Regions from separate parts of the Bradyrhizobium sp. 40 genome, predicted to be linked through region 3. Evidence: predicted binding sites of a transcription regulator. Region 3 holds the regulator's gene; each other region holds the start of a gene.
The links. The regulator PhoB, encoded in region 3, activates phosphate uptake and scavenging genes when phosphate is short. The targets are predictions, from matches to a motif close to TGTCATNNANCTGTCAT.
Positions count from the first base shown of each region.

Region 1: a site for PhoB is predicted at 1,660-1,676, ahead of IVB40_RS12205 (YbhN family protein). Genes of this name have one in related genera too.
Region 2: a site for PhoB is predicted at 1,136-1,152, ahead of ugpB (sn-glycerol-3-phosphate ABC transporter substrate-binding protein UgpB). Genes of this name have one in related genera too.

Region 1 is NZ_CP064688.1:2,564,378-2,566,576, forward strand. It holds gene IVB40_RS12200 (hypothetical protein) at 1-242, opposite strand, end outside; gene IVB40_RS12205 (YbhN family protein) at 397-1,479, opposite strand; gene IVB40_RS12210 (ferritin-like domain-containing protein) at 1,906-2,199, shown strand, end outside.
Region 2 is NZ_CP064688.1:7,354,662-7,356,860, reverse strand. It holds gene ugpB (sn-glycerol-3-phosphate ABC transporter substrate-binding protein UgpB) at 1-1,081, opposite strand, end outside; gene IVB40_RS35100 (CaiB/BaiF CoA-transferase family protein) at 1,301-2,199, opposite strand, start outside.
Region 3 is NZ_CP064688.1:6,975,631-6,977,829, reverse strand. It holds gene phoU (phosphate signaling complex protein PhoU) at 1-644, shown strand, start outside; gene phoB (phosphate regulon transcriptional regulator PhoB) at 668-1,375, shown strand; gene IVB40_RS33455 (GcrA family cell cycle regulator) at 1,614-2,126, opposite strand.

The DNA.
Region 1 (2,199 bases), 3.1 Mb from region 3:
CGGCCCTCGCTCTGGAGCTCCAGCGATTGCTCGGCGGCGAGGATGCTGCGGTTACGTGCGTTCTCGACATGGAGCAGGAAGTCGCGCTCTTCGCGGAACAGCCGGAAGCGGTTGCGCACCTCCCAGCTGATCTGCATGGCGCCCGCGTCCTGCGCGGCCGCCCGCTCCAGCGGCAGGGCGGTGAGGAGCCCGGCGAGCAGCAGGGCACCAGCGAGGAAACGGCGAAGGGATACAAGGATCATGGCCCGCATTTTCAACGGCAAAGTTGAGGCGGAAATAAGAGAGCTGCTCTCCGCCTGCAACATCGGTCTGACGGTTTTGCTGGCCGGCGTCTAGCGGACTATCGTTGGAGCATGATCTTTCCGGAAAACCGCTTCGCACTTTTCCGCATCATGCTCAGCGTTTGCTGGCCTGCCGCAGCGACCGCTCGCGCTCAATCGCTGCCACCTGCTTGGGCAGGTTGGCCTGCGCGCAGGCCTCCGCCAGCCTTCGGCGCTCCTGCCAGGGCTCCACCACATTCATCCAGAGCTCGCGTGTGCCCATGATGGAGATGGCCAGTCCGAACGGGATCACGAAATAGAGAATGCGGAAGACAAGGAGCGTGGCCAGAAGCTGCTCGCGGCCGAACTCCGGCAGCGCCACCAGCATGGCGGCGTCGAACACGCCGAGCGAACCGGGGGCGTGGCTGGCAAAGCCGAGCAATGTCGCCAAAATGAACACCACGGAGAGCGACAGGAAGTCGATCTGCGGCGTGGCCGGCACCAGAAGGTACATCGCCAGCGCGCAGAATCCGAGATCGACGACGCCGATCAGGATCTGCACCAGCGTCAGCGGCGCTGACGGCAGCACCACCTTCCAGCCCTTCTGGCCCAGCTCGCGGCGCTTCTCGCCCATGCACAGCCAGACCAGATACGCGCCGATCGAGGCGAGGCCGCCGAGCGCAATCAGCCGGTTGATCGACGACGGCAGCTGATCCATGTAGGAGGCGGCATCCGGATGGATGGCCATGCCGATCGAGAGCACGAAGATGTTACCGAGCCAGAAGGTCAGGCCCGACAGGAAGCAGATTTTTGCGACATCGATCGCATTCAGCCCGTAATCCGAATAGATCCGGAAGCGGATCGCGCCGCCGGTGAAGACGGTGGCGCCGATATTGTGGCCGATCGAATACGATGTGAAGCTGGAGAGCGCTGCGATGCGATAGGGCACGTGCTTCTTGCCGATCGTTCGCAGTGCAAAAAAATCGTAGAAGGTCAGCGTACAGAACGCGAAGCATACGCAGATCGCCGCCAGCCCGATGTTACCGCGGGGGATCTCGGTCAACGCGGTCAGGATGACCCCGGTGTCGATGCCCTTGAGCGTCCGTACCAGCGTGGTGATCGCGAACGCAATGATGAAGACGCTCGCCGCAACGCCGAGTCGCCGCCAGCCGATCCATCTCTTGAAGCCGCGCTTCAGCGCGGTCAGCAGTCCGTGCATTCATCCTCCCGGCGGGGGGCAAGACCGACCAGGCCAGACATTGGCCGGTCGGATGCGATCAGTGCCCGATGTGGGCTTGGATCGCTAGGCATGATGTAGCTCATTTAAGGCAAAAACAGTGACTTGTGCAGCCCTTGACAAGGATAGGTTCTGCCTTGGACCAGCTTGGACCAGCCACTTTGTCATACGCGGTTCACATCGGACGCGCGTTAAGCATATGAGTCGTGGGATCGGTCGCGTCCGTCCGTGACATGGTCTCAGATCCTGCACGGCCAACATTGTTCCAGCGCAAGGGATGCGGGCTTTTTTGGAACGACGATGCCGCGCGCTGGTTAGTGCCGCATCAGCAATCGAACATGGCGGAATAACCGGCTTCTCCTGCAAGCCGGTGCCTCCGTGTTCCCACAACCCGAGAGGATTGGACCGATGGGATTGTTCACAAAAGACATCAAAACCATGAACGACCTGTTCGTGCATCAGCTCCAGGACATCTATTACGCCGAGCAGCAGCTCACCAAGGCTCTGCCGAAAATGGCGGATAAGGCGACCGATCCGCAGCTGAAGCAGGGCTTTTTGACGCACCTCGAAGAAACCAAGGAGCACGTGAAGCGCCTCGAGGAAGTGTTCAAGATGCACGGTGCGCAGGTGAAGGCGGTCGATTGCCCGGCGATCGACGGCATCATCGAGGAAGCCGACGAGACCGCCGGCGAAGTCGCCGAC
Region 2 (2,199 bases), 380 kb from region 3:
CCTCTTCCTTTGCCTTGGCATAGGCCGCCTTGGTGATCGGCAGGTAGCCCGAGGCCTTGTGGATATAGACCTGGCGGTCGGTGTCCGAGAGGAAGGTCAGGAACTTTGCGACGCCCTTGTATTCCTCGGCCGACTTGCCGCCCATCACCCACAGCGAAGCGCCGCCGATGATCGAGTTCTGCGGCGCGCCCTTGACGTCGGGATAATACGGCATCGGCACGGCGGTGAAGGCGAACTTGGCCTGCGCCTTGACGTTGCCGAAGAAGGCCGACGAGGTCAGGTAGATCGGGCACTCGCCGGAAGTGAAGCGACCCTCGCCGGTGTTAGTGCGGCCGGCGTAGTCATAGGTCTTGGTCTTCTGCAGCTCGACCAGGGTTTCGAGATGCTTGACCTGAAGCGGTCCGTTGAACTCGAGCACGGTGTCGAAGCCGTCGAGGCCGTTGGCCTTGCTGGCGAGCGGCACGTTGTGCCACGCCGAGAGCTGCTCGAGATTGACCCAGGTGATCCAGGAGCCCGAGAAGCCGCAGGTGTCGTGACCGGCAGCCTTCAGCTTCTTGGCGGCCTCGAACGTTTCGGGCCAGGTCTTCGGAATCTCGACGTTCGCCTTCTTCAGCTCGTCGAGGTTGACCCACATCACGGTCGAGGACGAGTTGAAGGGGAAGGACAGCATCTCGCCCTTCGACGTCGAATAATAGCCGGTGATGGCGGGCAGGTAGATCTTGGGGTCGAACTTCTCGCCGGCGTCGGCCATCAGCTTGTAGACGGGCTTCACGGCGCCGGTCGCGGCCATCATGGTCGCGGTGCCGACTTCGAACACCTGCATGATATGCGGGGCGTTGCCGGCGCGGAACGCCGCGATGCCGGCGTTCATCGTATCGGGATAGTTGCCCTTGTAGGTCGGGATCACCTTGTAGTCGCTCTGCGACGCGTTGAAGTCGGTGGCGAGCTTGACGATGACGTCGTTGTTGGCGCCGGTCATCGCGTGCCACCACTGGATTTCGGTCACGGCCAAGGCCGGTGAGGCCGATAGTCCAACCGTGAGTGCAATAGCGGCAGCCGCTCCAAAGTGTCGAAGAGCCATCAAGTAAACCTCCCTTGGGCCGTCAAAAATGATCGCTTGCGCTAGCAGCGCCATATGACGTTCACATGACTGTGTAAGCGGCCGAAACGAAAGCGGCAAGCGCTGGAAAAGGGAAGCTGTCAAATAGGCGAATGCCGCGCGCGCAGCGTCCTCCGTTCGCGATGCACAGAGCGCCCGCACCGCAGTGCGGCATTGCCGTCGGATGTGGAAGGCGAGGCGCTAGCGCTTGCGCTCGGGTCCGCAGACCGTGCCCTGCTCGACCATCGCGTCGATCTCGGACCTGGAGTAGCCGAATTCGCCCAGCACCTCGGCCGCGTGCTGGCTGAATTTCGGCGGCAGGCGCCGCAGGCTCGGCTTGCTGCGATCGAGCCGGATCGGGGATGCCACGCCCTTGTACCAATCCTTCTCGATGATATCGCCGCGCGCGATCGTGTGCGGGTTGGTCAACGCCTGGTCGATCTTCTGCACGGGCCCTGCGGGCAGGCCCGCGGCGAGCAGGCGATTGCACAGCGGCTCGGCCTCGTGCTGGCTGAACACGGCGGCGAGCTCGGCCCGCAGTGCCTCGCGATTGGCGATGCGGTCCTTGTTGCGCGCAAAGCGCGGATCGGTGCCGAGCTCGGGCTTGCCGATCTCCTTGGCGAGCTTGCGGAAGGTGCCGTCATTGCCGACGCCGATGAAGATGTTGTCGGTCTTGGTCGGGAAGATCGCATAGGGCACGAGGTTGGGATGCTCGTTGCCGGTGAGCGCCGGCGGCTTGCCATGCATGAAATAATTCGCGGTGTGCGGATGCATGATGGCGAGACCGGTCTCGTACAGCGTGGTCTCGAGGAACTGGCCCTGGCCCGAGCGCTGCCGCTCCGACAGCGCCATCAGGATGCCGATCGCCGCGTAGAGGCCGGTGCCGATGTCGACCAGCGGCACGCCGATGCGCATCGGTCCGCTCTCGGGCGAGCCGGTCGCCGCGATCATGCCGGTCATGGCCTGGATGATGGCGTCATAGCCGGGATTGCCGCCGCGCGGGCCGTCGGCGCCGAAGCCGCAGATCCGGCAATGCACGAGCCGCGGAAATTTTTCCCGCAACACCTCGTTGCCGATGCCCCATTTCTCCAGCGTGCCCG
Region 3 (2,199 bases):
GTGGCATCGCCGAGCGCATGATCGTCGAGTCCGTCGACGCATTGATCCGCCGCGACGTCCCGCTCGGCCAGCGCGTCGTCGCCATCGACACTGAACTCGACGCGCTGCAGAAGCGCATCGAGGAACGCGCGGTGCTCACCATCGCCCGGCGCCAGCCAATGGCGGTCGATCTGCGCGAGATCGTCGGCGCCATGCGCGTCGCGACCGATCTCGAGCGCATCGGCGACCTCGCCAAGAACATGGGCAAGCGCGTTGCGGCGCTGGAGACGGACTTCCATCCGCTCAAGCTGTTCCGCGGCCTCGAGCACATGACCGACCTCGTGCAGCAGCAAGTCAAGTCGGTGCTGGACGCTTATGCCGCGCATGATTTGCCGGCGGCGATGGCGGTGTGGAAGGGTGACGAGGAAGTCGACGCCATCTGCACCTCGCTGTTCCGCGAGCTCCTCACCTACATGATGGAGGATCCGCGCAACATCTCGTTCTGTATTCACCTGATGTTCTGCGCCAAGAATATCGAGCGGATCGGCGACCACGCCACCAACATCGCCGAGACCGTGTTCTACATGATTGAGGGCCAGGCGATCACCGACAAGCGGCCGAAGGGCGACATGACGACCTTCGCCAACACGGTACCGAACACCTGAAGACTTAAGGGAGCGACGACCCGATGGGCGCACGCATTATGGTGGTTGAGGACGAGGAAGCCCTGACCGAGCTTCTCCGCTACAACCTCGAAGGCGACGGCTATGACGTCGAGACGGTGATGCGCGGCGACGACGCCGACACCCGCCTCAAGGAGCACATCCCCGATCTGATCGTGCTCGACTGGATGCTGCCGGGCCTGTCAGGCATCGAGTTGTGCCGGCGGCTTCGCACCCGTCCCGAGACCAAGCAGCTCCCGATCATCATGCTCACCGCGCGCGGCGAGGAGAGCGAGCGGGTGCGGGGTCTTGCGACCGGCGCCGACGATTACATCGTCAAGCCATTCTCGGTGCCGGAGCTGCTGGCGCGCGTGAAAGGCCTGCTGCGGCGCGCAAGCCCGGAGCGGCTCGCCACCGTCCTTGCTTTTGGCGACATCGAGCTCGACCGCGACAAGCGCCGCGTGGCGCGCTCGGGCCGGCCGATCGATCTCGGTCCGACCGAATATCGCCTGCTGGAGTTCTTCCTGGAGCATCCGGGACGGGTGTTCTCGCGCGAGCAACTGCTCGACAGCGTCTGGGGCCGCGACATCTATATCGACGAGCGTACCGTCGACGTGCATATCGGCCGCCTGCGCAAGCTGCTCAATCTCGGCCGCGAGCAGGACCCGATCCGCACCGTCCGCGGCGCCGGTTACGCGCTGGATGATCGGTTTGCCAAGGCGGAGCAGGTATAGGGTTGCAGCCTTGTTTGTTGGCAAGCTGTCCCGAATTCTTCGACGTCGTCCCGGACAAGCGAGCGCTGATCCGGGACCCATAACCACCGAACGTGGTTTGGCGAAGACTCGGAGCGACCCCTTTCGCACGGCAACTGCGCGCTCGGAGTATGGGTCCCGGCCCCCCGCGCGCAATTGCGCACTAGGCCGGGACGAGACTGAAATCGTTGAGCCGTCTTCGCGCGACGACTTGCCGTAATTACCGCGGCCCCGGCTTCACCGGTGCACGCCGCCGATCCGACGCCGGCTGGTACGCGACGCGCGAGTGCTGGGCGCAATAGGGCAGGCCGGACAGCGCCCGTCCACCGCAGAAGAAGAAGTCCGGGCTTGAGGGATCGCCGACCGGCCAGTGGCAGGTCGCCTCGTTCAATTCCAGCAGCGACAGCCGCTGGCTCATCGGCACCACGTTGTCATAGGTGACCGGATCCGGCTCAGCCTCGACCTCGAAGGCCTGCGCCAGCGCGGTGTTGCCGCGCGAGATCGGGCGGCTCACCCGCATCATGTGCTGCGCGGGGCGCGCCTTGCGCGGGCGCGGCGCTGCCGATGAAGGGCTCTTGGCGCGGCCCGAAAGGCCGAGCCTGTGCACTTTGCCGATCACGGCATTGCGGGTCACATTGCCGAGCTCCGCCGCGATCTGGCTGGCCGAAAGTCCGGCCTCCCAGAGCTTTTTCAGCTGCTCGACGCGATCATCGGACCAGGTCAAAACCGTCATTGCACCCTTTCCCTCGCTGCGCGCCAGCCATCCTGGGGCCTCGCAGCGAATGCCTAAGCCTTCAAAAACCCGT